DNA from 4 places in the Serratia sp. FDAARGOS_506 genome. Region 4 is predicted to be linked to each of the others. Evidence: predicted binding sites of a transcription regulator. Region 4 holds the regulator's gene; each other region holds the start of a gene.
The links. Region 4 encodes CRP, which controls carbon source genes, mostly activating them, when cyclic AMP is high. Its sites were predicted from a motif close to ATGTGANNNNNNTCACAT; they were not measured.

Region 1 (8,063 bases), 580 kb from region 4:
GCCGAACTGGACGCCTACAGCGCGCCTATCCGCGCTCGCCGTCAGTCGAGCCGCGTGCACAACCCACAGGTTGAGCGTCGCCTGGCCGCGATCACCGCGCAGGACAGTGAACGCCACAGCGCTTACGCCGAGCGCGCCAGGGCGCAGCGCAAGCGTTTCAACCTGCCGGCCTGGCCGACCACCACCATCGGTTCGTTCCCGCAGACCACCGAGATCCGCGGCCTGCGTCTGGACTTCAAACAGGGCCGTTTGGACGGTAACAACTACCGCACCAGCATCGGTGAGCACATCAAACAGGCGATCGTCGAGCAGGAACGCCTCGGGCTTGACGTGCTGGTGCACGGTGAAGCCGAGCGCAACGACATGGTGGAATATTTCGGCGAGAACCTGGACGGCTTCGTGTTTACCCAGAACGGCTGGGTGCAGAGCTACGGTTCCCGCTGTGTGAAGCCGCCGGTCATCATCGGCGATGTCAGCCGCCCGGAAGCCATCACCGTCGAATGGGCCAAATTCGCCCAGTCGCTGACCGACAAGCCGGTGAAAGGCATGCTGACCGGGCCGGTGACCATCCTGTGCTGGTCGTTCCCGCGTGAAGATGTGACCCGCGAAGTGATTGCCAAGCAGATTGCGCTGGCGCTGCGCGACGAGGTGGAAGATCTGGAAAAAGCCGGCATCGGCATCATCCAGATCGACGAACCCGCACTTCGTGAGGGGCTGCCGCTGCGCCAATCCGACTGGGCCGCCTACCTGAACTGGGCGGTGGATGCCTTCAAACTGAACGCCGCCGTGGCGCGGGATGACACCCAGATCCACACCCACATGTGTTATTGCGAATTCAATGACATCATGGACTCCATCGCCGCGCTGGACGCGGATGTAATCACCATCGAGACCTCGCGTTCCGATATGGATCTGCTGGAAGCCTTCAAAGAGTTCGAATACCCGAACGAAATCGGGCCGGGCGTCTACGATATCCACTCGCCGAACGTGCCGAGTGTGGAATGGATTGAGGCGCTGCTGCGTAAAGCGGCGCAGAACATCCCGGCGGAACGCCTGTGGGTTAACCCGGATTGCGGCCTGAAAACCCGTGGCTGGCCGGAAACCCGGCAGTCGCTGGCCAACATGGTATTGGCGGCACAGCGCCTGCGTGAGCAAGCATGATGCTGTGCGGCGGATGAACCGCCGCTTATAGATTTACTGGTGTGATGATTGGGCGCTTCGGCGCCCTTTTTTATGCGAGGGAAATTATTTGACGCCGTGCTGGGCGAACCACGCCAGCATGCGCTGCCAGCCGTCTTGCGCCGCTTCGGCGTTGTAGCTGGGACGATAGTCGGCGTTGAACGCATGCCCGACCTCGGGATACACCACGATTTCGGCCTCGGCGTTGGCGGCGCGGATCGCCTGACGCATGGTTTCCACCGTCTCCAGCGGGATGCTGCTGTCCTGCCCGCCATACAGCCCCAGCACCGGCGCCGACAGGTGGGTGGCGACGTCGACCGGCTGCTTCGGTGAATTCAGCGTTTTCTCGCCGACCAGTTTGCCGTACCAGGCGACCGCCGCCTTCAACTGCGGATTGTGCGCCGCGTACAGCCAGGTGATGCGGCCGCCCCAGCAGAAACCGGTGATCGCCAGCTTGCCGGCGTCGCCGCCATGGCGGATAGCCCAGTGCGCGGCGTGATCCAGATCCGACAGCACCTGACGATCCGGCACCTTGGTGACCAACTGCTGGAACAGCTCGCCGATATCGGTGTAGTCGTTGGCGTCGCCCTGGCGGAAATAGAGCTCGGGCGCGATCGCCAGATAGCCCTGCTTGGCCAGGCGACGGCACAGATCCTGAATATGTTCATGAACGCCGAAGATTTCTTGCACCACCAGGACGATGGGGAAGGGGCCGCTATGGTCGGCGGGCTTGGCGACGTAGGCCGGTAGCGCGTCGCCCTGAGAAGGGATGGTCGTTTGCCCGGCGTGGATGCCCTGTTCGTCGGTGATAATCGCGGAGGTGGCCAACGGCGCGGCGGCTGGGGCGAATCCACCCTGAGCCTGTTCTAATGTCATCACATGTTCGGTTTTCATTGCGGTCTCCGTGCAATAGAAAAAAGCGCTGAGATTAACTATAGGAAAGATTACCCATTATTGGCGCTGCGTGGAGCACTTTCAGACAAGTCGATAAAAAACGGCTAATTATCTGGCTTTGCGGCATTTTTAAGCGCTTTTTATCATGTTATTACGCGTTTTGGCCCGCGTAAGTGCCATAAGGTGCGTTAGAGGGCTTTTTTGTCCCTAAGCAACCGATAAGATGGGGTTATTTCGAATCGCTCAGCTAAATAGTTTCAGCCGGCAATCAACGGGCAGAGGGCGGCAAGATTTGTCGGCTAGACTGAGGTGGAGCGGTGCGTTCTGGATATGTCATTGTGTTTTTTGTGATAAAAATCACAAAAAATATGTAGCATGTAATTTGTTTCTCTTTTCATAGTGACTATCGTCACGAAATTAAGCGGCGATTTTCAGTAGAGTGCTTTTTTGTTCCTCCCAATAAACATGATCCATGAGGAGTCTCGTATGTCTCAGTCTGACGTTTTTCATCTCGGCCTCACCAAGAACGATTTACAAGGGGCCCAGCTTGCCATCGTGCCGGGCGATCCGCAGCGCGTAGAGAAGATTGCCAAGCTGATGGAAAATCCGGTGCATCTGGCCTCCCATCGTGAATTCACTACCTGGCGCGCGGAGCTGGACGGCAAGGCGGTGATCGTCTGCTCTACCGGTATCGGCGGCCCGTCTACCTCTATTGCGGTGGAAGAGCTGGCGCAGCTGGGCATTCGCACCTTCCTGCGCATCGGCACCACCGGCGCCATTCAGGCGAACATCAACGTCGGCGACGTGCTGGTCACCACGGCGGCGGTACGCCTCGACGGCGCCAGCCTGCACTTTGCGCCGATGGAGTTCCCGGCGGTCGCGGACTTCGCCTGCACCACCGCGCTGGTGGAAGCGGCCAAGGCCAGCGGTGCCACCACGCACATCGGCGTCACTGCCTCTTCCGATACCTTCTATCCGGGCCAGGAACGTTATGACACTTACTCTGGCCGCGTCGTTAGCCGTTTCAAAGGCTCGATGGAAGAGTGGCAGGCGATGGGCGTGATGAACTATGAAATGGAATCTGCCACGCTGCTGACCATGTGCGCCAGCCAGGGCCTGCGTGCCGGCATGGTGGCCGGGGTGATCGTCAACCGCACCCAGCAAGAGATCCCGAACGCCGAAACCATGAAAAACACCGAAAGCAAAGCGGTGCAGATCGTGGTAGACGCCGCCCGCCGCCTGTTGTAATTGCCTTCTCCCGACGGGCCGCCGACGCGGCCCGTTTTTCCATTCGCGGCGAATCTGTTACGGTGATACTCCTCAGCGCTGCGCCGATGGCTGCCGCGCGTTGTCATAACAAAAACAACGAGGACGTTTATGACCGCCCAGATCCTGCTTCATCCTTCGCTCGCGCCGCTCGACGGCGGCATCAATTTCCGCGACTTCGGCGGCAACGGCGTGGCCGACGGGCGCCGAATCAAGCGCGGCCTGCTGTTCCGCTCCGGCTCCCTCGAGCGGCTGACGGAAAACGACTGCGCCTTTCTCGCCGGCGTGCCGGTGCGCTCGGTGCTGGACTACCGCGATGCCGACGAGGTGCAGGCCAAGCCGGATATTTTGTGGAATGGCGCCGATTATCACCATGTGCCGGCCAACCCGCTGAGCAGCGAAGTCAACGCCAACCTGGAGAAGCTCACCAACGAGACGCTGGCCGCCTTCGACGCCCGCGCGTTCATGCTGGAGCTGTATCGCCGCCTGCCGTTCGGCAATGCGGCCTATCAGCGGCTGGCGCAGTTGTTGAGTAATCCTGGCGGCGGCGCCATCGTGCAGCACTGTGCGGTCGGCAAGGATCGCACCGGGGTCGGTTCGGCACTGGTGCTGTTCGCGCTGGGGGCCGACGAAGCGACGGTGCTGGAAGACTATCTGCTGACCGAAACCACGCTGGCCACTTTCCGCGAGCAGATGCTGGATCAGCTGTCCATCAAGCTGAATGCGGCGGCGCTGAAGCAATTCGCCTACGTGCTCAGCGCGCGCGAGGAGTTCCTGATGACGGCGTTGGGCTGCATCCGTCAGCAATACGGTTCCACCGACCGCTGGCTGGAAGCAGAATACGGCCTGGGCACAGCCCAGCGCGAAGCGCTGCAGGCGTTCTACCTCGAGTAAATCGCCGCGCGTTTAGCCGGGGTTTAACTCGCCCCGGCCTATCCTAGGCGGCGAATTATCGCGTATCAGGAGCCCCGCATTGAGCCTCAATGACGTTATCAACTGGGTCAGCGACGTCGTGCGTCAGCACGAAGGCTGGGCCATTCCCATCATCTTCTTCCTGGCGTTCGGCGAGTCGCTGGCGTTTTTGTCGCTGCTGCTGCCGGCCACGGTGATCCTGCTGGCGCTGGGTGCGTTGATCGGCGAAAGTGGCATCGCCTTTTGGCCGATTTGGGCCGCTGCCGCCGTCGGGGCGTTTTTCGGCGACTGGCTCTCTTACTGGATCGGCTATCACTATCAGGACCGCGTGGCGCACATGTGGCCGCTGTCGCGCAATCCGCAGCTGCTGACGCGCGGCCACGCGTTCTTTGAACGCTGGGGCGTGCTCGGTATTTTCATCGGCCGCTTCTTCGGCCCGCTGCGCGCCGTGGTGCCGCTGGTGGGCGGCATTTGCGGCATGCCGCAGCGTTATTTCCAGTTAGCCAACGTCACGTCGGCGATGATCTGGGCGTTCGGCATTCTGGCGCCGGGGGCATTCGGCATCAAGTGGCTCAGCCAGTGGCTGGGCTGATTTCTCGCTAAATTGCGCAGCGCCGCGCAATATTGTGCGCGGCGGGTAAAATCAGGCTGGACATCCATACAGGCTCCCCTTAACGTGACGGGCAATGGGCGTGCGAAACGCCGGAACGGCAAGGTGCAACAGGAGGCAGGGTGGATACCAGTCTGATTTATGGGATTGGCGGCGTAACGATCGGCATGCTGTTGGGGTGGTTGATCGCCAGTCTGCGGGTGCAACAGACGAATGCGCAGCATGAAACCGAGCTGCGGTTGCTGGAGCAAGCGTTGCAGCAGGCGCAGCAGGAAACGGCGGCGCGGCAGGAGGCTCTGCAGCGCCACGAGCAGCAGCTGCGGCAGAGCGAGCTGGAGCTGCGCAACCTGCACAGCCAGCTGGCGGCCGGGCATGAAAAGCTGCAACAGCTCAACCACTGGCGCAACGAGTGCGAACTGCTCAATCAGGAGCTGCGCGCTCAGCGCGAGGTCAACAGCGCACAAGAGGCTGAGCTGCGCGAAGTCACCATCCGTCTGGAAGAGACGCGCATGGCGGCGGAGGAGAAGCAGCGCCTGCTTATCAACAGCGAACAACGCCTCACCACCCAGTTTGAAAATCTCGCCAACCGCATTTTTGAACACAGCGGCCGCAAGGTGGACGAGCAAAATAAGCAAAGTTTGGATCGTTTGCTGCTGCCGCTGCGCGAACAGCTGGACGGTTTCCGCCGTCAGGTGCAGGACAGCTTTGGTCAGGAAGCGCGGGAGCGCCACACGCTGACGCACGAGATACGCAATCTGCAGCAGTTGAACGCGCAGATGGCACGCGAGGCCATCAACCTCACCAAGGCGCTCAAAGGCGACAACAAGACGCAGGGCAATTGGGGAGAGGTGGTGCTGAGCCGGGTGCTGGAGGCCTCCGGCCTGCGCGAAGGGCACGAGTATGAAACGCAGGTCAACGTGCGGGTGGATCACCAGAGCCGCATGCAGCCCGATGTCATCGTGCGTCTGCCGCAGGGCAAGGATGTGGTGATCGACGCCAAGATGTCGCTGATCGCCTACGAGCGCTATTTCAACGGCGAAGACGAGGTGGAGCGCGAGGCGGCGCTGAGCGAACATATCGCCTCGCTGCGCGGCCATATCCGCATGCTGGGCCGCAAGGACTATCAGCAGCTGCCGGGGCTGCGTTCGCTGGACTATGTGCTGATGTTCATTCCGGTCGAGCCCGCCTTCCTGCTGGCTATCGATCGCGAACCGGAGCTGATCAGCGAAGCGCTCAAGCACAACATCATGCTGGTCAGCCCGACCACGTTGCTGGTGGCGCTGCGCACCATCACCAACCTGTGGCGCTATGAGCATCAAAGCCAGAACGCCCAGCGCATCGCCGATCGCGCGGCGAAACTGTATGACAAGATGCGGCTGTTCGTGGACGATATGTCCGCACTGGGGCAGAGCCTGGATAAGGCGCAGGGCAGTTATCGTCAGGCGATGAACAAACTGAGCGAAGGCCGTGGTAATCTTATCGGCCAAATTGAAGGTTTCCGCGCGTTGGGGGTTGAGGTCAAACGGCCAATCAACCCGCTGCTGGCGCAGCAAGCCGGCGCGCAACACGATGAAGCGGAAGAGGCGAACGACGATGATGTCGCCGCGCTGCCGCAGACGAAAGATGATGACGATACCGCCGGGGAACCGGGCTTCGTTTCGCACGGTTGAGGCCGTGGCGAGGTGGGGTATTCCCCGGGCTTCTGGTACACTCATCCACACAAAATTGACTGAATAGCAGGCAGGACAATGGCAGATCAACCGCAGGAAACCACCGACTTCGGTTTTCGCACCGTCGCGAGAGACGAAAAACAAGCCATGGTGGCGGACGTTTTTCATTCGGTAGCGGCAAAGTATGACGTGATGAACGACCTGATGTCGTTCGGCATCCACCGTATCTGGAAGCGTTTCACCATTGACTGCAGCGGCGTGCGCCGTGGGCAGCGCGTGCTGGATCTGGCCGGCGGTACCGGCGACCTGGCCGCCAAGTTCTCCCGCATGGTCGGTGAACAGGGGCAGGTGGTACTGGCGGACATCAACGATTCGATGCTGAAGATGGGGCGCGAGAAGCTGCGCGATCGCGGTATCGTCGGCAACATCAATTACGTGCAGGCCAACGCCGAAGCGCTGCCGTTCCCGGACAACTACTTCGATTGCATCACCATTTCCTTTGGCCTGCGCAACGTCACCGATAAAGACAAAGCGCTGCGCTCGATGTTCCGCGTGCTGAAGCCGGGCGGCCGCCTGTTGGTGCTGGAATTCTCCAAGCCGCTGCTGGCGCCGCTGAGCAAGGCTTACGATGCCTACTCCTTCCACGTGTTGCCGAAGATCGGCGAGCTGGTGGTGAAAGATCCAGACAGCTACCGCTATCTGGCGGAGTCGATCCGCATGCACCCCGATCAGGAAACCCTGAAGGGCATGATGGGCAACGCCGGTTTTGAAAACGTCACCTATTTCAATCTGACCGGTGGGATTGTCGCCCTGCATCGCGGCTTCAAGTTCTGAGAGGGAGATGCCGATGCTGTTTACCCCTCTGCTGACCGGTGCGCTGGAAACCTCGCTGAATAATCTGCTGTTTCGCGATCGCAGTATGAAAGCCGCTCGCCAGCGCTTGGCGGGCAAGGTGCTGCGCATCGAACTGGAAGAGCTGGCCTCACCGCTGGTGCTGGTGTTCAGCGAATTGCGCGTGGACGTGCTGGGGCAGTCTGAAGACAGCGCCGATTGCACCGTGCGCAGCCGCATTCCCGCCTTACTGAGGCTGCGCGATCGCCAGCAGTTGCCGGTGCTGATGCGCAGCGGCGAATTGACGGTGGAAGGCGATATTCAGGTGGTGCAACAGCTGGTTGGTCTGCTCGATCTGGCTGAGTGGGATCCGGCGGAGTGGCTGGCGCCCTACATCGGCGATATCGCCGCTCAGGGTATTACGCAGGCGCTGGGAAAAGGCGCTTCGTTGCTGAAAGCCGGCTTTATGCGCCGGCAGCAGGACATGGCGGAGGCGTTGACGGAAGAGTGGCGCCTGGCGCCGGGGCCGCTGGAAGTGGTGTGGTTCAACGAAGAAGTTGATGCTCTCGCCCGCAGCGCGGAAGCGCTGTCTGCCCGCATGGACAAGTTGGAGGGCAAGCGATGACCCCAGGCGAACTGCGCCGTTTGTATTTTATCGTCCGCGTATTTCTCAGCTATGGGCTGGACGAACTGATCCCTAA
Region 2 (8,063 bases), 1.8 Mb from region 4:
CCGGTGCTGTGCGGGGTGCTGCTCAGCTATGCCGCGCCGCCGTTGATGTTCGTGATGCTGATCGTCGCCGCGCTGCTCAGCCTGCTGTTTTTCTTCCTCGGCCACCGGCTGGCAGAACACGCGGCGGCAACCGCCGAAGATACGCGCTGAACCCGCGCGTAGTAGCCATTGCGGGCTGTCAACCCGCCGATCGGGCATGGCACTCATAGCGAGAATTCATGGTTCGATCTGTGGCATGGCTCACAGTTTAATTGTATGATGAATGCATCGGTTAAACGGGAAAAGACAATGGCCAACGTGCTCACACTGTGCTGGAAATACCTGAGAGCCCTGCTCCTCATCTACCTTTGTCTGTTCGTCGGCAATGCGCTGGCGGCGCTGCTGCCGTTCGCCATTCCCGGTAGCATCCTCGGTATGCTGCTGCTGTTCGCCCTGCTCTCTACCCAGATTATGCCGGCCAAATGGGTTAAACCCGGCTGTCATTTGCTGATCCGCTACATGGTGCTGCTGTTCGTGCCGATCGGCGTCGGGGTGATGAAATACTACGATCAGATCGTCGCGCATCTGGGCCCACTGGTCATCTCTTGCCTGATCAGCACGCTGATGGTGCTGGTGGTGGTCGGCTATACCTCACACTATTTTCATCGCGAGCGCCGCATCTCCGGCAAGCCCGGCGACACGGAGGGCAAAAAATGATCCATGAAATCTGGTGGTCGCTGCCGCTGACGCTGGCGGTCTATTTCGCCGCGCGCTGGCTGGCGCGCAAGCTGAACATGCCGCTGCTCAACCCGCTGCTGGTTTCCATGGCGGTGATCATTCCGCTGCTGCTGTTCACCGGCATTTCCTATGAGCGCTACTTTCAGGGCAGCAAAATCCTCAACGATCTGCTGCAGCCGGCGGTCGTCGCGCTGGCGTTCCCACTGTATGAACAGCTGCACCAGATCCGCGCACGCTGGAAGTCGATTATCGCGGTGTGCTTCATCGGCAGCCTGACCGCCATGATCAGCGGCGGTGCCATCGCTCTGTGGCTGGGCGCCACGCCGGAAATCGCCGCCTCTATCCTGCCAAAATCGGTCACTACGCCGATCGCCATGGCCGTTGCGGACTCGCTCGGTGGCATTCCGGCGATCAGCGCGGTCTGTGTCATTTTCGTTGGTATCCTCGGCGCCGTGTTCGGCCATACGCTGTTCAACCTGTTGAAAATCACCACCCACTCGGCGCGCGGTCTGGCGATGGGCACAGCATCCCACGCGCTGGGCACCGCACGCTGCGCGGAGATGGACTACCAGGAAGGTGCTTTCGGCTCGCTGGCGCTGGTGATCTGCGGCATCATCACCTCGCTGTTGGCACCGTTCCTGTTCCCGGTACTGCTGCACCTGTTCGGTTGAACAGGGTAAAACTTGCGATACATCTCGCATTTATGTATCTCATTGCATTGATTTCATCAATTAAGAGACATTTATCACACTTTAATATCTCCGGCCTGCCTAGAATGTTATCCCGTTAACCTGTAGAGAGACTTTCTATGCATCCGCGTTTTCATACCGCTTTCAGCGCACTGCCCGCGACACTGCAATCCGCCCTGCTGCCCTATTTGGACGCGCCTGACTTCCCGGCGATGTTCACGGCCGAGCAAGCGGCGGCAATCCGCACAGGCTGCGGGCTGGACGATGATGCGCTGGCATTCGCTTTGCTGCCGCTGGCGGCGGCCTGCTCGTTAACCCCGATATCGCACTTCCACGTCGGCGCCATCGCGCGCGGGCACAGTGGCAACCTCTATTTCGGCGCCAATATGGAATTCAGCGGCGCGCCGCTGCAGCAAACGGTGCATGCGGAACAATGTGCAGTTACCCATGCCTGGCTGCGCGGTGAACCGGCGCTGGCCTCGGTCACCGTCAACTACACGCCGTGCGGCCACTGCCGTCAGTTTATGAATGAACTGAACAGCGGCGGCGAGCTGCAGATCCGTCTGCCGGGCCGCGCACCGGCCACGCTGGCGGACTATCTGCCGGACGCCTTCGGCCCGAAAGATCTGGATATCGCTTCGCTGCTGATGGACAAGGTCGATCACGGTCACCGATTGACGCTGGACGATACGCTGACGCAGGCGGCGCTGGCGGCGGCCAATCAGAGCCACGCGCCGTACAGCAACGCCCACAGCGGCGTGGCGCTGGAAACGCAGGACGGTAACCTCTACGCCGGTCGCTATGCGGAAAACGCCGCCTTCAATCCGAGCCTGCCGCCGCTGCAGGCCGCGCTGATCCTGCTGAACATCTCCGGCGGCGATTGCCTGAACATCCGCCGCGCCGTGCTGGTCGAGCCACAGGAGGCAATCCTCAGCCAGTGGGACGCCACCCGCGCCACGCTGGCGGCACTGGGCTGCCAGAACGTCAGCCGCGCCACCTTCTGAATGCGCAACGGCGGAGCCACCGGGTTCCGCCATTAACAGCCCCACCCGCCAAATACAATGCCCCGACGCCGCCAGAGACACTTTCTTTAGTTAAAAAATCATTTGATTGTCGATAATTACGCCAACCTGGTTCATCATCTGGCAACAAATGCTGTACATCTTCTCTTTATCTCTTAGGATCGTCGGCAATAAAGTTATCTGATACGTGAAGAGTAAAACTGATGGAACTAGAATACGAAAGCAAACGCCCGCTCTACATCCCTTACGCCGGCCCGATTCTGCTGGAATTTCCGCTGCTGAACAAAGGCAGCGCTTTCACCGAGGAAGAACGTAGCCACTTCAACCTGCATGGTTTGCTGCCGGAAGCGGTGGAAACCATCGAAGAACAGGTGGAACGTGCCTACCGTCAGTATCAGGATTTCAAGAACGATAACGACAAGCACATCTATCTGCGCAACATCCAAGACACCAACGAAACCCTGTTCTACCGCCTGCTGGACTCGCATTTGAGCGAGATGATGCCGATCATCTACACCCCGACCGTCGGCGAGGCCTGCGAGCACTTCTCCGATATCTATCGCCGCGCGCGCGGGCTGTTCATCTCCTATCCGAACCGCGATCGCATCGATGACATGCTGCAGAATGCCACCAAACAGAACGTCAAGGTGATCGTAGTCACCGACGGCGAGCGTATCCTCGGCCTCGGTGACCAGGGTATCGGCGGCATGGGTATCCCCATCGGCAAGCTGTCGCTGTACACCGCCTGCGGCGGCATCAGCCCAGCCTACACGCTGCCGGTGGTGCTGGACGTCGGTACCAACAACCCGCAGCGGCTCAACGATCCGCTGTACATGGGCTGGCGCCATCCGCGCATCTCCGGCGAGGAGTACCACGCCTTCGTCGAAGAGTTTATTCAGGCGGTCAAACGCCGCTGGCCGAACGTTCTGCTGCAGTTCGAAGACTTCGCGCAGAACAACGCTACCCCGCTGCTGAACCGCTACCGCGACGAGATCTGCTGCTTCAACGATGACATTCAGGGCACCGCCGCGGTCACCCTCGGCAGCCTGATCGCCGCCAGCCGCGCCGCCGGCAGCCAGCTGCGCGATCAGACCGTCACCTTCCTCGGCGCCGGTTCCGCCGGCTGCGGCATTGCCGAGCAAATTATCGCGCAAATGAAGTCCGAAGGTTTGAGCGAAGACGAAGCGCGCGCCCGCGTATTCATGGTCGACCGCTTCGGCCTGCTGACCGACAAACTGCCGAACCTGCTCGATTTCCAGAGCAAGCTGGTACAAAAGAGCGACAACCTGACCGGTTGGGAAACCGCCAGCGACGCCATCTCGCTGCTGGACGTGGTGCGCAACGCCAAGCCGACCATTCTGATCGGCGTGTCCGGCCAGCCGGGGCTGTTTACCGAAGAGCTGATCCGCGAAATGCACAAGCACTGCGAACGCCCTATCGTGATGCCGCTGTCCAACCCGACCTCGCGCGTGGAAGCCCGTCCGGAAGACATCATCAACTGGACCGACGGCGCCGCCCTGGTGGCGACCGGCAGCCCGTTCGCGCCGGTAAGCTATAAAGAGCAGCTGTACCCGATCGCCCAGTGCAACAACTCCTATATCTTCCCGGGGATCGGCCTCGGCGTGCTGGCCGCCGGCGCCACCCGCGTCACCGACGCCATGCTGATGGCAGCCAGCCGCGCGCTGGCGGACTGTTCGCCGTTGGCCACCGACGGCCACGGCGCACTGCTGCCGAATATCGACGATATTCAGGGCGTATCGAAATGCATCGCCATGGAAGTGGGTAAAGCGGCGCAGCTGCAGGGCGTGGCGATCGTCACCTCCGAAGACGCGCTGTCGAAAGCCATCGAGCACAACTTCTGGCGGCCGCAGTACCGCAGCTACAAACGTACCTCGTTCTGAATTAGCCAGTCCTATCGCAACCTTCCCTGCGTCTGTAACGATAGGCATGCAATTTTTCTTAGCCCTTGTGGTTCTGCCAAGGGCTTTCTTATCAGAGCACACCGCCTGAATGCCCAGTTATTATTGCCGTACCATCCTTCAGTATACTGTGCATGACATTTATAATACCTACGCCCTCACAGTCATGAATAGATTTTAACCACCTCGTCAGCAAACTTCACGGCTCGACTTTGAAGTTAGCCCTCCTGTCAGTCTCAACCTATTCTGATAATGCTCTCTTCGCCTACAGAACCCTTGAAAAATGTGACTTGCTATGTCTAAATACCTCATAAGTTATTTTTTCAAGGCATATAATTTTGAAAAACAAAAGAACACAGTATTATATTGACGAGATTTCGCATTTTTAACAACATCTTGAAATTGATGGGAATTCAACAACTTACTTATTAACAATGTCCTTATTGTTTAAATGTGAACATTATTTTCAGGGACTGAATTAGTTTTAAGGTTTTTTATGAACGCATTAAGTAATGCAAAGTGGGTAACTCTGTCACAAATGGGTAAGGTTTTCACCCAGCTAATGAGCATGCTCGTTCTGGCAAGGCTGATTCCTCCGGGGGAGTTCGGTTTAATGGCCATGGCTTACGTCGTGATTAATTTCTCCCTTTTAATCAGGGACTTAGGCACCTCTGCAGCCATTATTCAACATCGAGAGTTAAAGAACAGCACAATTAACGCTATTTTCGGTCTCAACATTACAATGGGAACAATCATCGCCATCGCGATTGTAATTTTGTCACCTCTAATTGCACATTTATTCAAGGAACCTCGATTGGTCGAGGTTTTACTTCTCCTGTCTATTTCATTTCCTATTGCCAGCAGTGGCTCGACCCACATGGCGTTATTGGAAAGAGATTCAAAATTCATGACAGTTTCTTTGATTGAATTGTCTGCGGGAATTATATCACTTATCGCTGCAATTATACTTGCATACATGGGTGCAGGCGTTTATAGCCTTGTCATATCAAACTTGCTGACGGCAATTATATCAACGACCCTACTTTGGATAAAAAGTGACTGGCGCCCAAGACTAAAAAAAATCTTCAACAGAGAGGAGTTGAAGTTAATTTTCTCTTTTAGCGGCAATCTTACATTATTCAATTTTGTCAATTACTTCTCCAGAAACGCCGACAGCATGCTTATCGGCCGCTATATGAGTGCCAACGTTCTCGGCTCCTACTCTCTGGCCTACAGAATCATGTTATTCCCGCTTCAAAACTTAACATTCATCGCGTCCCGATCGCTGTTCCCTATAATGAGCCGTCAGCAAGATAATGAAGCAGAGGTCAAAAAACTATTTCTGAAATCGATTGATGTAATCACATTCCTTGTTTTTCCTCTGATGGTAGGTCTAGCAACGTTACGAGAGCCGTTCTTTAATATTGTTTTCGGACCTGAATGGGCGCTGAGTGCTACAATTATGCTCTGGCTGGCGCCGACAGGGATTGTTCAGTCACTGACCAGCTCTACTGGCGCAGTTTTAATGTCTAAGGGGCGTGCAGGGATATTGTTGATGCTTGGTTTCTTGGGCTCTTTCCTGCTATTAAGTGCATTTATCATAGGTGTGCAATACGACATTATTACACTCACCATGCTTTATTTCGTTGCTAACGTAATAAACTTCATTCCGGCAATGTTCATTACAATGCGGCTGTTGGGAGGTAACCTCTTCGAGGTCATTGCTCGTCTCGTTGGACCAGCATTTTGTTCAGGGGTCATGTTCACAGCACTCTATTGGTTGTTACATTTCTCCAACTTAAATATTACAGTAAATAGTGTATTTTCATTGATTTGCGTATCATTTTTTGGTGCACTTGTTTATTTCATCGCATCCATGCTTTTCTTACGTGACAGAATTGTTTACTTCAAGAAGGCTGTATTTAAGAAAGCATAATTTAACTCAGCAGGTCCAGGAACGCTCTCTTGGACCTGTTGCCATGAAATAGGAAGTCAATCAGTCATCTCAGCGTCATCAAATTATCATAAATGAATCACCAGCCCGTTTTTCTTTCTGTAAAATTATGCCAGTTCGTTTTTTTATGTTTAAAACCGCTGATTTCCATGGTAGTCTTATTAAAAACAATCCCGATTGAGCTTAATAAACATGACCCCAACAGTTAGCATTATTATAGCAAGTTACAACACGGACAAATACATTGTTGAGTGTGTAGACTCTGCGCTTGGGCAGGATTACGAAAACATTGAAGTCATCGTTGTCAACGATGGTTCAACGGACAACACTGAAGCGTTATTATCTGAACTAGCTCGTAATAACACTAAACTGAAAATTTTGACGCAAAAAAACCAAGGGCAGTCAGTCGCTAGGAATAATGGGCTAACGCTGGCTACAGGTGAGTTCGTCATTTTTCTCGATAGTGATGACACCATCGATAACTTATTGATATCAAAATGTATATCAGCACTCAATGTTACTAAAAGCGACATTGTTTTCTTCAATGGTGAAAGCTTTTACGATAATGCAGATGATGAGCTTAGGATGGGTTTTACTCCTAAGTACATTAGAAATAGCCAACTATGCGAAGCAGCGATGGATAGCCATACATTTTTCAAAAGATCATGGAAGTTAAAAAACTATACGGTAAGTCCGTGCATGTTCGTTTCCAGGACTCAGCTTGTAAGAGATAATCCATTTTATCCTGGCATAGTGCATGAAGATAACTTATTTACTACCAAGATCCTGCTATCGCAGAAATCAAATATTATTTGTATAAATGACATTCTGTACAGAAGGCGCATACGCCCGAATTCAGTCATGACATCAAAGAAAAGTGAACAAAATGCCATCGGTTATTTAACGGTAGCAAAAAAAATGACCGCATTACGTTCTCAAACGGATGATGAACTGAACGCTTGCTTAAATAGTTTTATTTCTCATTGTGTTAGCTCATCACTGAACGACGCTAGAGCTTGTTTCACGCGTATACCAAAAGAATTAAGAAAAGAGTACCTGAACGTCATCAAAGATATTGGCTGGATGAATGTTAGGAAAAAAACTTTAGCCAGATTTATTTTCTCTTACTTTTGAAGCGTCACTCAAAATCAGCCCTGAGCACTGCGTTTCAGGGTTGCCTTTTCATCGTTATCTATCTATTCCTACTGCGTGTCTCCTCACACGAGGCCGATCAACATTTTTTCAGCCTGAACCGCCGAAAAATGCGGCGGCACACGTGCTTCAGGCGGTTCGCGTCTTGCGTCGATCGGTCAGGTAAAGTAGCCTTGATCCATCTTTTTCAGCCCGGCGCGCGTAAGGCAACAACATGTGGAAACGCCTGATCATCAGCCTGTTCATCATCATTGCGGTGTTGATGGGTTCGGCTATTGCGCTCGATCGCTGGATCAGCTGGAAAACCGCGCCTTACGTCTACGACGAACTGCAGGAATTGCCGCACCGCCAGGTCGGCGTGGTGCTCGGCACCGCCAAGTATTACCGCACCGGGGTGATCAACCAGTACTACCGTTACCGCATTCAGGGGGCGATCAACGCCTATAACAGCGGCAAGGTGAAATACCTGCTGCTGAGCGGCGACAACGCCCAGCAAAGCTATAACGAGCCGATGACCATGCGTCGCGATCTGATCGCCGCCGGCGTGGCGCCGAGCGATATCGTGTTGGACTACGCCGGTTTCCGTACCCTGGATTCCATCGTGCGCACC
Region 3 (8,063 bases), 1.8 Mb from region 4:
TTCCGGCGTGCTGGTGCGCCCCAATATTGCGTTGCGATGTGGGTAGCGGCCAAAACGATCGATAATCGCCTTATGGCGCAGCTCGAACTCCAGCTGGTCACCGTTATTGAGCTCCGTGTACAGCACCAGCGCCTGTTGGTGGATCAGCGGCGATTCCGAATGCATAAACGGCAGATAAAGGAAGCCGCGCTGCTCGCGGCTCAGCCGTTCGCACTCGCCGCTGCGGATCGCCTCCTGCGCCAGGATCAGCGCCATGCCGTCGCAGGCGAACGACTGAGGCGTGCCGCGGAACAGGTTGCGGCTGAACTGATCGAGCACGATCACCTCCGCCAAGCGCCCTTCGATGGTGTCGCGCCAGTGTGCCAGCTCGCCCGCCGCCGCCGCCCGCCAGATTTCGCCGAAACGGCTGTGCAGCAGACGATCGAAATCATCATCCTTTTTAAACCACATGACCGGTTCGATCTCGTCAAACCAAAACTCGATAACCTGTTTATGCATGCCTTTTCTCCTCTGTTTTACGCAGTTTATACCCGTTCGCCCCGGCGCCGCAGTACGAAAGATGGCAGGCATAAGCCGTTCTCCCCCTCGGCGTTCTCTGCCATAATACCCGCACTTTGTCGCTACTTTAGCGCACCCTGATTACGGAGTTCCCCTTATGGATCATTGCCATACTTCCGATCTCATTTCCCTGGAGCAAGCGCTGGAAAAAATGCTCGGGCAGATCGCCCCGCTGCAGCAGACCGAATCCATCGCCCTGACCGCCGCCGCCGGTCGCATCACCGCCGCACCGGTAGTCTCGCCGCTCGACGTGCCACCGTTCGCCAACTCGGCGATGGACGGCTATGCAGTGCGCCTCGCCGATCTGGCGGCCAATGCGCCGCTGCCTGTCGCCGGTAAGGCCTTCGCCGGCGCGCCGTTCGACGGCCAATGGCCGGCCAACAGCTGCGTGCGCATCATGACCGGCGCACCGATCCCGACGGGTGCGGAGGCGGTTGTCATGCAGGAGCAGGCCGAGGTGAGCGACCTGGGCGTGCGTTTTACCGCACCGGTTGAAGCCGGCCAGAATATCCGTCTGGCGGGCGAAGACATTCGCCGTGGCGCGAGCGTGTTGCCGGCCGGCGTGAAGCTGGGCGCCGCGCAGCTGCCGCTGCTGGCCTCGCTTGGCGTCGCCGAGGTGCAGGTAATGCGTAAGCTGAAGGTGGCGGTGTTCTCCACCGGCGACGAACTGCAGCCGGTCGGCCAGCCGCTGCAGGCGGGCCAAATCTACGACACCAACCGTTTCGCGGTGCGCCTGATGCTGGAACAACTGGGCTGCGAGGTGCTCGATCTCGGCATTATCCGCGACGATCGCGATGCGCTGCGCGCCGCTTTCGAGCGGGCGGACAGCCAGGCCGACGTGGTGATCAGCAGCGGTGGCGTCTCGGTCGGCGAGGCCGACTACACCAAACAGATGCTCGACGAGCTGGGTCAGGTCAGTTTCTGGAAGCTGGCGATCAAACCCGGCAAACCCTTCGCCTTCGGCAAACTGGGCCACGCCTGGTTCTGCGGCCTGCCGGGCAACCCGGTTTCCGCCGCTCTGACCTTCTACCAACTGGTGCAACCGCTGTTGGCGAAGCTGGCCGGCCACAGCGACTGGCGCCTGCCGCCGCGCCTGCGCGCGCGCGCATTGACGCCGCTGAAGAAATCGCCGGGCCGCCTCGATTTCCAGCGCGGCGTGTTCAGCAGCAACGCCGCAGGCGAACTGGAGGTCAGCACTACCGGCCACCAGGGCTCACACGTATTCAGCTCCTACAGCCAGGGCAACTGTTTTATCGTGCTGGAGCGCGAACGCGGTTCAGTGGCGGTGGGTGAAACGGTGGAAATCGAACCGTTCAACGCCCTGCTGAGGAGCTGAACATGCTGCCGGAATTGACCGACGCCGAAGCGCTGCGCTACAACCGCCAGATCGTGCTGCGCGGCTTTGACTTCGACGGCCAGGAGAAGCTGAAGGCCGCCCGCGTGCTGATCGCCGGGTTGGGTGGGCTGGGCTGTGCCGCCGCGCCTTACCTGGCGGCGGCCGGCGTCGGCCATCTGGTGCTGGTGGATTTCGACACCGTCTCGCTCTCCAACCTGCAGCGCCAGATCCTGCACCGCGACGATCGCATCGGCCAGAGCAAAGTCGCCTCAGCCAAACGGGAACTGAGCGCCATCAATCCGCATATCCGCATCGACGCGATCGACGGCCGTCTGGAAGATGACGCGATCGCGGCAGAGATCGCCGCCTGCGATCTGGTGCTGGACTGCACCGACAACGTGGCGGCGCGCGACGCCCTGAACCGCCAGTGCCACGCACAGCGCAAGCCGCTGGTTTCCGGCGCGGCGATCCGCATGGAAGGCCAGCTCAGCGTGTTCACTTATCAGCCGGGCGAGCCCTGCTACCGCTGCCTGAGCCGGCTGTTCGGCGACAGCGCCCTCACCTGCGTCGAAGCAGGCGTGATGGCGCCGCTGGTCGGCACTATCGGTACCCTGCAGGCGATGGAAGCCATCAAGCTGCTGGCCGACTACGGTCAGCCGCTGCGCGGCAAGCTGTTGATGTTCGATGCAATGAGCATGCAATTCCGCGAGATGAAGCTGCCGAAGGATCCGCACTGCGAGGTGTGCGGCGGGGAATAACGGATACAAAAAAGGGCGGGATAATTCCCGCCCTGATGCGTTGCCACGAGGGTTACACGATGCCCTGGCTGCGCAGATAGTCTTCGTAGTTGCCGGTAAAGTCGATCACCTTGTTCGGGGTGATTTCCAGAATGCGCGTCGCCAGCGAGCTGACGAACTCACGGTCGTGGGAGACGAAGATCAGCGTGCCTTCGTACATCTCCAGCGCCATGTTCAGCGATTCGATGGATTCCATATCCAGGTGGTTGGTCGGTTCGTCCATCACCAGAATATTCGGGCGCTGCATCATCAGCTTGCCGAACAGCATGCGGCCCTTCTCACCACCGGACAGCACCTTCACTTTCTTCTTGATGTCGTCCTGGCTGAACAGCAAACGGCCCAGCACGCTGCGCACCGCCTGCTCGTCGTCTTTTTCCTGCTTCCACTGACTCATCCAGTCGAACACGGTCAGGGTATCGTCGAACTCGTATTCGTGATCCTGCGCGTAGTAACCGATACGGGCGTTTTCCGACCACTTCACGGTGCCGCTGTCCGGCTGCGCGTCGCCCACCAGCGTTTTCAGCAGGGTGGTTTTACCGATGCCGTTGGCGCCCAGCACCGCAACCTTCTCACCCACTTCCACCATCAGGTTCAGCTTGCTGAACAGCGGGCCGTTGTCGAAGCCCTTGGTGAGCGCTTCCACTTCCAGCGCGTTACGGAACAGCTTCTTGTCCTGATCGAAACGGATGAACGGGTTCTGGCGGCTGGAGGCCTTCACTTCTTCCAGCTGGATCTTGTCGATCTGGCGGGCACGCGAGGTGGCCTGCTTGGATTTGGAGGCGTTGGCGCTGAAGCGGCTGACAAACGATTGCAGCTCGTTGATCTGCGCCTTCTTCTTGGCGTTGTCGGCCAGCAGACGTTCACGCGCCTGGGTGGCGGCGGTCATGTATTCGTCGTAGTTGCCCGGATAGACGCGCAGCTCGCCGTAGTCCAGATCCGCCATGTGGGTGCAGACCATGTTCAGGAAGTGACGGTCGTGCGAGATGATGATCATGGTGCTGTTGCGTTCGTTCAGCACCTGCTCCAGCCAGCGAATGGTATCGATGTCCAGGTTGTTGGTCGGTTCGTCGAGCAGCAGAATTTCCGGATCGGAGAACAGCGCCTGCGCCAGCAACACGCGCAGCTTCCAACCCGGCGCGATTTCGCTCATCGGGCCATAGTGCTGTTCCACCGGAATGCCGACGCCCAGCAGCAGTTCGCCGGCGCGCGCTTCGGCAGTGTAACCGTCCATCTCGCCGTAGGCCACCTCCAGATCGGCCACTTTATAGCCGTCTTCTTCGCTCATCTCCGCCATGGCGTAGATGCGGTCGCGCTCTTCCTTCACCGCCCACAGTTCGGTGTGGCCCATGATCACGGTGTCCAGCACGCTGTATTGTTCGAAGGCGAACTGATCCTGACGCAGTTTACCCAGGCGCTCGTTCGGATCGAGGAACACGTTGCCGCCGGTCGGCGCCAAATCGCCGCCGAGGATTTTCATAAAGGTGGACTTGCCGCAGCCGTTGGCGCCGATCAGGCCATAACGGTTGCCGCCGCCGAATTTGACAGAGATGTTTTCAAACAACGGCTTGCTGCCGAACTGCATGGTGATGTTGTTGGTGCTTAACACAGCGCTCGCTCTTTATACATAGGGAATGTGATTTGGCGCGCATTATGCCACAACGGGGTTCAGAGATCGCGGGAAGTTTTGGTGACATTTTAAGCGGTGAGGGCCAATAACTCATACCTGCGTTGAATAACGCTGCTCAAAGTGATGAGGAGACTACAGGCAGCAAGCCGTACAATATTTGAAACTAATTCACCAAATATATTAATTAACAGTATTAATTAAAATAAAAAATTAATTTCCCCCTTCGCCAAATATCGTTCCGATAACGAATAAAACGCGCCCATTCACCTCTTTAGGTAATCATTATGCAGTCAAGGCATATTTATTTAATCCTCCCTATTTCCTACTATCGCCACATATTATGCTATACACGACATTTTGTGATCGCCTTCTTAAATACCTCGAATCTTTAGATGATTAATGCGCCACAGCTCACTAAATAAAAATTAAACAAACTGCCCACAAAAAGATAAAAAACAAATAAAAACAGTAAAATACAGACAAAAAGAAAAATCAAACTGCCATTCATCCGTTAGTTGTCCTCATATTGCATATGATTGTACATACAAGTATATGTAAACGTGGCGTTGCCATTTTGTTGGCGTTTCGGATCTCGGTTATCGCCGGCTCGGACAATACCAACCTGGCCAGAAAACAATAACAACACACCGTCCACCTATCGCGAGAGACAACGATGAACACTGCAGAAAATGCATTGCCCAAAAGCCAAACGGCGGAGAAAGGCGCGGTAAATTACAAAGTGATTGTCGGCGCCAGCCTGGGCAACGGCCTGGAGATTTTCGATTTCACCGTATACAGCTTCTTTGCCGCCATTATCGGCAAGCTCTATTTTCCCAGCGACAGCGCCTACGGCTCTTTGTTGATGTCAGTCGCGGTGTTTGGCGTCGGCTTTATCATGCGCCCGCTGGGCAGCATGGTGCTGGGTGCCTATGCCGATCGGGTCGGCCGCAAGGCCGCCATGCTGATGACTATCGTCTTGATGGGGATCGGCACCGCCCTCATCGCCTTCTCGCCGACCCATGCGCAAATCGGCGTTCTGGCGCCGGTGTTGATCGTGGTCGGCCGTTTGATTCAGGGCTTCGCCGCCGGCGGTGAAGTGGGCTCGGCCACCACGCTGCTGCTGGAATCGGCCGGCGCCAACCAGCGCGGCTTCTTTGTCAGCTGGCAAGCGATCAGCCAAGGCGTCAGCGCTCTGCTCGGCGCCTCTTGCGGCCTGGCGCTCACCTATTTTCTGCCGGAAGACGCGCTGTATGCCTGGGGTTGGCGCGTGCCGTTCATCATAGGCCTGTTGATCATTCCCGTCGGCGTGTATATCCGTAAGCATCTGGAAGAGACCCATGGCGGCGAACAACCGAATCCCGCGCAACCGCCGCTGAATCCGGTATGGGATCTGCTGAGCAACCATGCCAAAGACCTGTTGCTGGGGGTGTTGATCATCATGTCCGGTACCGTGATGGTCTATGTGGTGCTGCTGTATATGCCGACCTACATGATGCAGACCTACCACATTGCCGGCCCGACAGCTTATCTGTTCAGCTGCATCGCCTCTGTGGTGCAGATCGTGGCGGTCTATTGCGCCGGGCGCTATGTTGATCGGATACAGAATTACAAAAGACCGCTGCTGTTCTCCATCTTTGCGGCGCTGATCCTGATTTACCCGACCTTTTGGTTCCTCAGTACCACGCAAACTCTGTGGTTGGCGATCGTTTTCCGCATCCTGCTTATCGGCGCGCTGGGGATCAATATGCTGTCGAGCACCATGCTGATCGTCTCGGCACTGCCGCGCCGCGTGCGTGCCACCGGCACCTCGATGATCTACGCCTTTGGCGTGACGCTGTTCGGCGGCTCGGCACAGCTGATCGTCACCTGGTTGCTGGATGTCAGCGGCAACCCGCTGGCGCCGGCCTGGTACGTAACCGGCATGTTGACCGTCAGCCTGATAGCCACTCTGCTGTTCCGGGAGCGCCACACCGAGTAACGTACCGTTCAGTACCGATTCTGCCGCAGGTGATAACTTCGTCAGAAGTGAGAAGGCATTATCACCTGCGGGCACACGCTCAAGCAGGCATCATTTCGCGCACTCGCGCGGCGGAAATTTAGCGGCAATCATCGCGACCGTTGGCTGCAATCCGCCCAGACTCCATTGCTCAGGCGCATGTTCATCGATTCTGACCCAAACCGACTGCCTGAACGCCGGATCGCCTCGCCCCTCGATCTCTACCAACAAATCGGTAATACGTGCCAATAATTCACTTTTTTGCCCTTCATCCAGCATGCCTTTTACGGTTTGCACATTAACAAATGGCATTATAATCTCCTTGAACATTACTAAGTCTAAAAACAAGACTTAGACTAGCGAAGGAAAATCCCCATGTCAAAATCTCCCGACCACCCCACCGTTTCACTTGCCTTGTGCGGGCTGGCGCAGGCAGCGGATCTGCTTGGCGATCGTTGGACGTTGCTGATCCTGCGCGAGGCATTCTACGGCGTTCGCCGCTTTGAAGAGCTGCGCGAGAATATCGGCGCCTCGCGGCAGGCATTGAGCGGCCGTCTGAACGTCATGGTACAGCAAGAACTGCTGACGAAACGCGCTTACCGGGAGCCCGGCGAACGTGAGCGGTATGAATATGTGCTGACGAGCAAAGGGCGCAGCCTGGGGCCTATTCTGGTCGCCTTGATGGCGTGGGGCCACCAGCATATCCTGCACGACACCCCGCATGTTCAGCTGGTAAATAAACACAGTGGGCTGCCGGTACAGCTGGCATTGATGGATACGCAAGGCAATGTGGTACCTGAAGAATCGCTGCAAATATCGGCCGTGGGGGAATCCCCTGCCTAACTCGCCTTTTCTGGTCTACGCTTCATGCCAACCACTTTTCTGACAGGGAAGCTTAACCATGCCACACCTCTATAACACCGCGCTGCTGATCGGCGCTGCGCTGAGCGCCATCGCCGCCCTGCTGCACATCTGGGTGATTGCCACCGGGCCGCGCGGCTATCGGCTATGCGGTGCCGGCGATCGTTTCATTAAGGCGGCGGAAGCGGGTAAAAAGTTCCCGGCCGCCGTCACCGCCGGTATCGCACTGGTGCTGTTTATTTGGGCGCTGTATGCGCTATCCGGCGCAGGCCTGATCGCACCGCTGCCGCTGCTGCGGCCCGCGCTGTTTATCATCACCTTTATCTACCTGCTGCGCGGCGTCGCCGGCCCCTTCGCCCTGCGCGATACCGGGCGCAGCCAACGCTTTATCATCGTCAGCTCGCTGATTTGCCTCGGCTTTGGGCTGGTTCATCTGATCGGGATGACGCAGCGCTGGGGGGCGTTGGCGTAATACCCTGTTCCTGCAAGACGGCGATAAACGCCTGCGCAGCGGCGCTGCGGTAAGCGCCTTTGCGCTGCAGCCATACCGCCTGCCGGGCCGGCATGGCGTTGGCCAGCACCACCTTTTTCAACTGCCGGTTCTCGCGCGCAATGGCGGCCGGCAGCAGCGTGGCGAGCTGCCCACGCCGCACAATCTCGACGATAGCGCCGAGTGCATTAGCCTCCACCGCCACCTGCGGCCGAAAACCCAGCTGCGTACAGTAGCGATCGATGAATTGCCGCGTGGCGAAGTCGCCGCTCAGCAAAGCCAACGGCAGATGTTGCCACTCCGCCAGCGTCAGTGGCCGACGGTGTGCCGCCAGGGGATGATCGGCACCGACCATCAGCTCCAGCGTCTCACTAAACAACGCACTGGCCTCCACCTCC
Region 4 (8,063 bases):
TCAGCTGCTGGATAATTTCCTCAAGCGTTAATCCCGGTGCGTTTTTTTCACCCGTCAGGCGTTTTGCGTTTGCGCTTGATTGGTTTTTTATGCATATTTCGTGATTATGTTTTCAATATGACATTACGATAGCGCTGAAAAACCTTCAGGGTGGAGCCGAAAATGACTGAAAAATCCGCAGTGAACCGCAGCACCTTTGACCAGGTGATCCTGCCTGTTTATGCACCTGCCCAGTTTGTGCCGGTGCGTGGCCAAGGCAGCCGGGTCTGGGATCAGCAGGGAAAAGAGTACATCGATTTTTCCGGCGGCATCGCGGTGACGGCGCTGGGGCACTGCCATCCGGCGCTGGTTGAGGCGCTCAAACGCCAGGGCGAGACTCTGTGGCATACCAGCAACGTCTTCACCAATGAACCGGCGCTGCGCCTGGCAAGCAAACTGATCGACGCCACCTTCGCCGACCGGGTGTTCTTCGCCAACTCCGGCGCAGAGGCCAACGAGGCGGCGTTCAAACTGGCGCGCCATTACGCCATCACCCGCCACAGCCCGTACAAAACCAAAATCATCGCTTTCTATAACGCGTTTCATGGCCGCACGCTGTTTACCGTGTCGGTGGGCGGGCAGGCCAAATACTCCGACGGGTTCGGGCCGAAGCCGGCTGACATCGTGCATGTGCCGTTCAACGATTTGGCGGCGGTGAAGGCGGTGATGGACGACCACACCTGCGCGGTGGTGATGGAGCCGATTCAGGGCGAGGGCGGCATTACGCCGGTCGACGCCGGTTTCCTCAAAGGCGTGCGCGAGCTGTGCGACCAACATCAGGCGCTGCTGGTGTTCGACGAAGTGCAGAGCGGCATGGGGCGCAGCGGCAAGCTGTTCGCCTATATGCATTATGGCGTGACGCCGGACATCCTCACTACCGCCAAGGCGCTGGGCGGCGGTTTCCCGGTCAGCGCCATGCTGACCACCGAAGAGATTGCGTCGGTGATGCAGGTGGGCACCCACGGCACCACCTACGGCGGCAACCCGCTGGCCTGCGCGGTGGCGGAGGCGGCGCTGGACGTGATCAATACGCCGGAGGTGCTGAGCGGCATCGAGCAGCGTCATGCGCTGTATGTGCAGGCTTTGCAGCATATCGGCGATAAATACGGTATTTTCACTGCGATTCGCGGCATGGGATTACTGATTGGCGCCGAGCTGACGCCGCATTATCACGGCAGAGCGCGCGACTTTCTCACCGCCGCCGCTGCGCGCGGGTTGATGATCCTCAACGCCGGGCCGAACGTGATCCGTTTCGCGCCGTCGCTGGTGGTCGAGCTGCAGGATATCGAGGCCGGCATGGCGCTGTTCGAGCTGGCGGTGCAGGATGTGATCAACGTCTGAAGCCCATGCGGCATCTAACGGGGCACGGCAAGCCGCGCCCTTATTGATCGCGCAGTTTGCGCTTCAGCCAGATGCCGTGGTGCGGGCGCTGGCGCCAGGCCAGCGAGGAAATGGTGTGCATCACGCTTAGGTGCGACAAAATGCGCCGCAGATGGCGCTCCATCTCGGTGACGGGCATTTCCGGATGCAGATCCGGCGGCTGCATGATGCCGCTGTTGCCGCTGCTCGGGCCGTCGTATTCCAGCCGCTGTTGGCAGCTTTGCAGCGCGATTTCACAGGTTTGCAGATACTCTTCCGCCAGCTTCGGCGTCAGCATGTAGTGCTCGCGCGCCAGAATGGTCATGGCGTTCAGGTGTTCGACGATGAACTGGCTATGCGTGACCCACAGCCGCATGTCCGCCAGATAGTTTGAGGCGAACCCCGGTTCCTGCATCGCCTGATTGAGCGAGGTGAACAGTGCGTTGTGCGCCTGGTTGACCTGCATGCGGGTATAGGCCAACGCGGTCGCGTCCGGTTCCGGTTGCTTCAGCATCAGCCGCAGCGCGGCTTGATCGTTCTCCAGCGCCTGATGGGCATTCTTGCGCAGCAGCCCGCTTTGCCACTGCGGCCACAGCCAAATGGTGCCGCCGAACGCCAGCACGCAGCCGATCAGCGTATCGATCAGGCGCGGTACCAGAAAATGCGAGCCGTTCAGCGCCAGCAGCTGCAGGGTGTAAACCGCCGTGACCGTAAAGCCAATCACCGACAGCCCGTAGTTCTTGCGCGAAACCAGGTAGGCCAACAGCGTGATCACCAGCATGATGCTCAACGTTTCTCCTTCCGGCAACTGCAGCTGCAGCAGCCCGGCCGCCAGCAATAGCCCGGCAATCGTGCCCAGCGCACGGTGCTGAATACGCACCCGGGTGGCGTTATACCCGTTTTGGCTCACCAGCATGATGGTGAGCAGGATCCAGTAAGGTTTCGGCAGGTTGAATACCGCCCCCAGGCTGCTGCCGACCGCCAGCGTGACGCCCAGCCGCGCGGCGTTGCGCAGGGCGGTGGATTTGAACGACAGGTAGCTGACCAGCGCCGGCCAAAACGGCAGGCGGTGCTGGCCGGGCATCAGGTCGCGGCGGTACAGCGGATGCTGGGTGCGCAGCAGGCGGGCGATGCGGCTGAAGTGGTAATAACAAAACTGGCCGACCGGGTTATCGGGATGCTGCGCCGCCATTTTTTCCAGCGCCGCCAGCTCGTGGGCCATGGAGAAGCGCTTCGAATGTTGATGATAGAGAATATCGTGCGCCACCACGCGCAGCCGGCCGGCGATCACCTGAGCATTGCGGCGAATGATCGCTTCGGCCTGGCTCTGTTCCACCAGTTTTTGTACCTCTTCCGGCAGATGGAGGCTGACGGTGATGTGCTCCTGCAGGTCCATCGCCACCTGAAAGGCGCGCTGCAGGCGCTTTTGCTCGAGGTTGTTGGCGTGCGGCAGGAAATTAAGCTGTTGGTACAACAGGCTGATCAGATCCATCACCTTTTGCTGGCGCACCAGCAGCGGCGGCAGCGCGGTTTGCGGATCGGTGTGCTGGGTCAGCAGTGAGTATTTGGCTTCGAAGTAGTCCGCCAATTCCAGATAGAGCTGGCTTAGCGTCTCGCGCATCGGTTGCTCTTTCCACAGCTTGAACCAGAACCAGGTGAATAAGCCGTACCAGGCGGTGCCGATCGCGTACAGCAGCGGCGCCTGCCAGATAGGCACCGTGCCGGCCGTGCTGAGGGCGAATATGGCGGCTACCAGCGCCGCCGGCAACAGCCGGGCGTGCAGCGGGCTGATTTCGCCGGTGACGCCGAGCAGCAGCGCCAGGCCCAGCATCAGCGCCGGCAGCGGCACGTGCCACAGCAGAGCCTGTTGCAGCAGAACGCTGCTGAAGGCGAACAGCGAACCGCCGACGATCAGCCGTTTAAAGAAGCGTTTATGCGGCGTGTCCAGACCGGCGATATTGCAGCAGGCGGGCACGAGGGAGAACATCAGGCCGAGCTGCAGCTGGCCTATCAGCAGGCCGAACAGCACCGGCAGGCACAACACCAGCGTTTGTCGCAGTGCGTAGTTGATTTCCGGGTGGTAGATCAGGCGGCGCCACATGGCAGAGAGCAGGCAAAAAAACGGCGCAGATTGCGCCGTTTCTTCAGGGATTAACGGGTGCCGTAGACGACAATGGTTTTGCCGTGGGCGGAAATCAGGTTTTGATCTTCCAGCATTTTCAGAATACGGCCAACGGTTTCACGCGAGCAGCCGACGATCTGGCCGATCTCCTGACGGGTGATCTTGATCTGCATGCCGTCCGGGTGAGTCATGGCGTCGGGTTGCTTCGCCAGATTCAGCAGGGTTTGCGCGATGCGGCCGGTAACGTCCAGGAAGGCGAGGTTGCCCACTTTTTCGGATGTGACCTGCAGGCGGCTTGCCATCTGTGCGGACAGACGCATCAGGATGTCCGGGTTCACCTGGATAAGCTGGCGGAATTTCTTGTAGGAAATTTCGGCCACTTCACAGGCGGTTTTCGCGCGAACCCAGGCGCTGCGCTCCTGGCCTTCTTCGAACAATCCGAGCTCGCCGATGAAATCCCCCTGGTTAAGGTAGGACAGGATCATCTCTTTACCTTCTTCATCCTTGATCAGCACCGCAACGGAGCCTTTCACGATGTAGTAAAGCGTTTCGGCCTTTTCACCTTGGTGAATCAGCGTACTCTTCGATGGATATTTGTGGATATGGCAATGAGACAGGAACCATTCGAGAGTAGGGTCTGTTTGCGGTTTGCCGAGAACCATTCGCTGTTATCCTCTGTTGTTATCGCTGCCTTGTGTCACAGGGGTCAGAGTTCCCTGTAAAACCCGCCTGTAGCCGCAGTCATGAGCGAGGGCTACCGGCAAGTTTTGAGGCGTGTCATAAAAATACGCTGTCGCTCTAGCATATTAACTTGCCGTAAGCGCTGCAAGCTACATTCTGTTAACATACCGGTAAAGGAGCCTTTCTCTGGGCGTTTCCCTGAAATTCAGTGTCCCGGAAAGATTTATTGCGGCTCTGTTTGTAGCACAGAGTAAGGCGGGTGTCTCGTGTTGTCTCGCTTCAGCATGATTAGCATCAGGTTACGTTGCCTGTTTCTATGCGAAAGCGTACTCTGATTTTAAGAAATCAACCGGAGTGACCAGAATGCAGGCAAGAGTTAAATGGGTGGAAGGGTTAACGTTTTTGGGTGAATCGGCCTCCGGCCATCAGGTGTTGATGGACGGCAACGCCGGCGATAAAGCGCCCAGCCCGATGGAGATGGTGCTGATGTCGGTGGGCGGCTGCAGCGCGATCGACGTGGTGTCCATCCTGCAAAAAGGGCGCAACGACGTGCGCGACTGCGAGGTGAAGCTGACCTCCGAGCGCCGTGAAGAAGCTCCACGGTTGTTCACCCATATCAACCTGCACTTCATCGTTACCGGCCAGGATCTGACCGACAAGATCGTCGAGCGCGCGGTGAACCTGTCAGCGGAGAAATATTGCTCGGTGGCGCTGATGCTCAACAAGGCCGCTACAGTGACCCACAGCTTCGAGATCCGTCAACCGGCGTAATCGAGACGGAGCGCGGCCTGGCGCCGCGCTCAACGCATTTATTCGATCTTCTTGCCTTCCAGCAACCGCTGCACCAGCGGCGCCATGATCAGCTCCATCGCCAGCCCCATCTTGCCACCCGGCACCACTAACGTATTGATGTGCGAGATAAACGAGCCCTGCAGCATCGCCAGCAAATAGGGGAAGTCTATCTGATCCAGCCCGCGGAAGTGGATCACCACGAAGCTTTCGTCCAGTGAGGGAATCGCCTTGGCGGCGAACGGGTTGGAGGTGTCCACCGTCGGCACGCGCTGGAAGTTGATGTGGGTGCGCGAGAACTGCGGCGTGATGTAGTTGATGTAATCTTCCATCGAACGCACCACCGAATCCATCACCGCTTCGCGAGAGTGGCCGCGCTCGCCGGTATCGCGGATCAATTTCTGGATCCACTCCAGGTTGACGATCGGCACCACGCCGACCAGCAGATCGACATGTTTGGCCACGTCATGGTGATCGGTGACAACGCCGCCGTGCAGCCCCTCGTAGAACAGCACGTCGGTCGGCGCCGGCAGCGGCTCCCACGGGGTGAAGGTACCCGGTACCTGATTGTAGGGCACTGCTTCGTCGTAAGTGTGCAGATACTTGCGCGAGCGCCCGGTGCCGTTCTTGCCATAGTCGATAAAGCTCTGCTGCAGCAGGCCGAAGTCGTTGGCCTCGGGGCCGAAATAACTGATGTGTCTGCCCAGATCGCGTGCCTTGCGGATCGCCGCGTCCATTTCCGGCCGGGTGTAGCGATGGAAACTGTCGCCCTCCAGCTCGGCGGCGCGGATGTTGAGCTGTTGGAAGATCTTACGGAACGCCACGCTGGTGGTGGTGGTGCCGGCGCCGCTGGAACCGGTCACCGCGATAACGGGATGTTTGGCAGACATGATGGTTGTCACTCCGTGTTGAATGCGCCGGCGTCGGGGATTATTGTGGCTCTTGTTGACGCTCTCTATCTCTGGGTAAAAATGGCGCGCGCTGGTTTGCAATGCCCCATTGTTACCTGATTTTTTTCGTCAGTCATAGAACCGAACGCCACTAAATTTCTTCCTGCCCGGCGCGGAACTGGCCGCGCGGCATGATGTTGACGCTCTCGTGCAGTTCTGACCACACCAGCACCACTTCGCCGTTTTTCAGCTGGCGGCGCACGTCCTCCACCTTTTGTTCCAGCGAGCGTTCGTGTTCGCCATAGTCGGTGCCTTCGCGCAGTACAAAGGATTCGATCAGGCTGTTCAGGGTGTCGGTTGCCAGTTCTTGCCAGGGAATGATCACGTCGGAATGTCCAGATAAGGGGAAAGCCAGGCCGGAATGCGATGCTCCAGCCACATGTGCGGTTTTTTCAGCGTGCCGCCGACGAAGCCGACGTGGCCGCCGAACTCGGTCAGCTGATATTCGATATTGCGCGGCAGGCCGGCGATGTCGGGGATCACCTCATGGGTCATGAAGGGATCGTCCTTCGCATGGATGATCAGCAGCGGCGTCTGGATAGCCGGCAACAGCGGCAGGGCGCTGCAGCGGCGATAATAGTCGATAGCGTCGCTGAAGCCGTGAATGCGCGAGGTGATGGCGTCGTCGAATTCGCGGATACGGCGCAACCCGTTCAACTGTGACAGCTTGAGCGGCAGAGTGTCCGGGTAGTGTAACAGTTTGCGGGTGGCGTTTTGTTTCAGCTGCCCCAACAGGTAGCGCTGATAAACGCGGGAGAAACCTTTCTCCATGCGGTAGGCGCAGGGCTCCAGCATCAGAGGCGCCGAGACCACCACCGCCGCCTGCAGCAGGCTGTCGGCGCCTTGCTGCGCCAGATAGCAGGCCAGCATATTGCCGCCAAGCGAAACGCCTACCGCTGCGGTCGGCACCTCGCCGTAGCTGTCGCGCAGCCAGCGCAGGAAGAAGCGCGCATCTTCGGTTTCACCGGAGTGGTAGATGCGCTGCTTGCGGTTGGGTACGCCGCTGCAGCCGCGAAAGTGCATCACCACGCCGAGCCAGCCGCGCTCGCGCCAGGCGTTGAGCAAGCCATGCGCGTAGGGGCTGTAGAAGCTGCCTTCCAGGCCGTGGAACAGCACCGCGCGCGGTTTGTCGCGCGCCTGCGCCGGATCTTCGCTCCAGGCGAGATCGACGAAATCGCCGTCGGGCAATTCCAGCCGTTGCCAATGCGGCTTCAATAATACGCGGCGGCGCACCAGCCGCGGCAACAGCGTTTGCAGGTGCGGGTTACTGGCCCCGGTCAGAGGGCGAAAGGTGTTAGGCATAGGCTGAATAAAAATGTTGTGGGCGGCTATTGTGAGATCCCTAGCGCACTGTTAGCTTCAATACCAAGAATTAACAATGATACTGCAAAAAAGCGCCTTGGGTGAGGAGCACCCGTGCCATGGAACCGAGTTTATTCCTTTCGATGTTAGGCTTCCTGTGGGTCGCCGCCATTACCCCCGGCCCCAATAACCTGCTGTTGACCACCTCTGGCGCTAACTTCGGCTTTATGCGATCGCTGTGGTTGATGGTCGGCATCATGCTTGGCATGCAAAGCATTTTGCTGCTGGTGGCCTTTGGCGTCGGCAGCCTGATCCTGGTCTACCCGTCGCTGCACCTGATCCTGAAAATCCTCGGCAGTCTGTACCTGCTGTGGCTGGCATGGAAAGTCGCCACCGCTGCCTATGAGAAACTGGAAACCGACGTGGCGCCGCCGCAGCCGGTGCGGTTATATCAGGGGTGGCTGCTGCAGTTCCTCAACCCGAAAGCCTGGCTGATGGCGCTGGGGGCGGTGGCGAGTTTCAGCCTGGCGGGCGATAAGTACAACGGTTCCATTGCGGCGATCGCGCTGGGCATTTTGGTGGTCAACATCGTCGCCGGCATTATCTGGCTGGCGTTCGGCACCGTGATCGGCCGCCTGCTGCGCAGCAAAAAGGCCTGGGTTATCTTCAACGTTTCCATGGGGTTGTTGACCGCAGCCTGCGTGTTACTGATCTGGCATTAAGGAGCGAACGATGGCGGAAAATTATTATCACGTGGTTGCCTTTACCGGCGAAGGGCTGCGCGGCAACCCGGCCGGGGTTTGCCTGCTGACGCAGCCGCT

Region 1: a site for CRP is predicted at 2,419-2,436, ahead of udp (uridine phosphorylase). Genes of this name have one in related genera too.
Region 2: a site for CRP is predicted at 1,451-1,468, ahead of cdd (cytidine deaminase). Genes of this name have one in related genera too.
Region 3: a site for CRP is predicted at 4,323-4,340, ahead of EGY12_RS14440 (ABC-F family ATPase). Genes of this name have one in related genera too.

The regions. Positions count from the first base shown of each region.
Region 1 is NZ_CP033831.1:1,727,440-1,735,502, forward strand. It holds gene metE (5-methyltetrahydropteroyltriglutamate--homocysteine S-methyltransferase) at 1-1,161, shown strand, start outside; gene EGY12_RS08405 (dienelactone hydrolase family protein) at 1,246-2,073, opposite strand; gene udp (uridine phosphorylase) at 2,560-3,321, shown strand; gene EGY12_RS08415 (tyrosine-protein phosphatase) at 3,451-4,233, shown strand; gene EGY12_RS08420 (DedA family protein) at 4,313-4,843, shown strand; gene rmuC (DNA recombination protein RmuC) at 4,984-6,531, shown strand; gene ubiE (bifunctional demethylmenaquinone methyltransferase/2-methoxy-6-polyprenyl-1,4-benzoquinol methylase UbiE) at 6,610-7,365, shown strand; gene EGY12_RS08435 (SCP2 domain-containing protein) at 7,379-7,987, shown strand; gene ubiB (ubiquinone biosynthesis regulatory protein kinase UbiB) at 7,984-8,063, shown strand, end outside.
Region 2 is NZ_CP033831.1:2,981,220-2,989,282, reverse strand. It holds gene EGY12_RS14570 (MFS transporter) at 1-150, shown strand, start outside; gene EGY12_RS14565 (CidA/LrgA family protein) at 289-696, shown strand; gene EGY12_RS14560 (CidB/LrgB family autolysis modulator) at 693-1,388, shown strand; gene cdd (cytidine deaminase) at 1,526-2,410, shown strand; gene EGY12_RS14550 (NAD-dependent malic enzyme) at 2,632-4,329, shown strand; gene EGY12_RS14545 (MOP flippase family protein) at 4,844-6,283, shown strand; gene EGY12_RS14540 (glycosyltransferase) at 6,494-7,435, shown strand; gene sanA (outer membrane permeability protein SanA) at 7,668-8,063, shown strand, end outside.
Region 3 is NZ_CP033831.1:2,954,493-2,962,555, reverse strand. It holds gene EGY12_RS14455 (DUF924 family protein) at 1-498, opposite strand, end outside; gene moeA (molybdopterin molybdotransferase MoeA) at 656-1,894, shown strand; gene moeB (molybdopterin-synthase adenylyltransferase MoeB) at 1,897-2,652, shown strand; gene EGY12_RS14440 (ABC-F family ATPase) at 2,705-4,297, opposite strand; gene EGY12_RS14435 (MFS transporter) at 4,992-6,296, shown strand; gene EGY12_RS14430 (tautomerase family protein) at 6,387-6,626, opposite strand; gene EGY12_RS14425 (helix-turn-helix domain-containing protein) at 6,690-7,157, shown strand; gene EGY12_RS14420 (hypothetical protein) at 7,216-7,647, shown strand; gene cynR (transcriptional regulator CynR) at 7,571-8,063, opposite strand, start outside.
Region 4 is NZ_CP033831.1:1,143,558-1,151,620, reverse strand. It holds gene EGY12_RS05810 (aminodeoxychorismate synthase component II) at 1-31, shown strand, start outside; gene EGY12_RS05805 (aspartate aminotransferase family protein) at 163-1,380, shown strand; gene EGY12_RS05800 (YccS/YhfK family putative transporter) at 1,421-3,499, opposite strand; gene crp (cAMP-activated global transcriptional regulator CRP) at 3,550-4,182, opposite strand; gene EGY12_RS05790 (OsmC family protein) at 4,565-4,972, shown strand; gene EGY12_RS05785 (phosphoribulokinase) at 5,011-5,880, opposite strand; gene EGY12_RS05780 (YheU family protein) at 6,032-6,265, opposite strand; gene EGY12_RS05775 (hydrolase) at 6,262-7,242, opposite strand; gene EGY12_RS05770 (LysE family translocator) at 7,362-7,964, shown strand; gene EGY12_RS05765 (PhzF family phenazine biosynthesis protein) at 7,975-8,063, shown strand, end outside.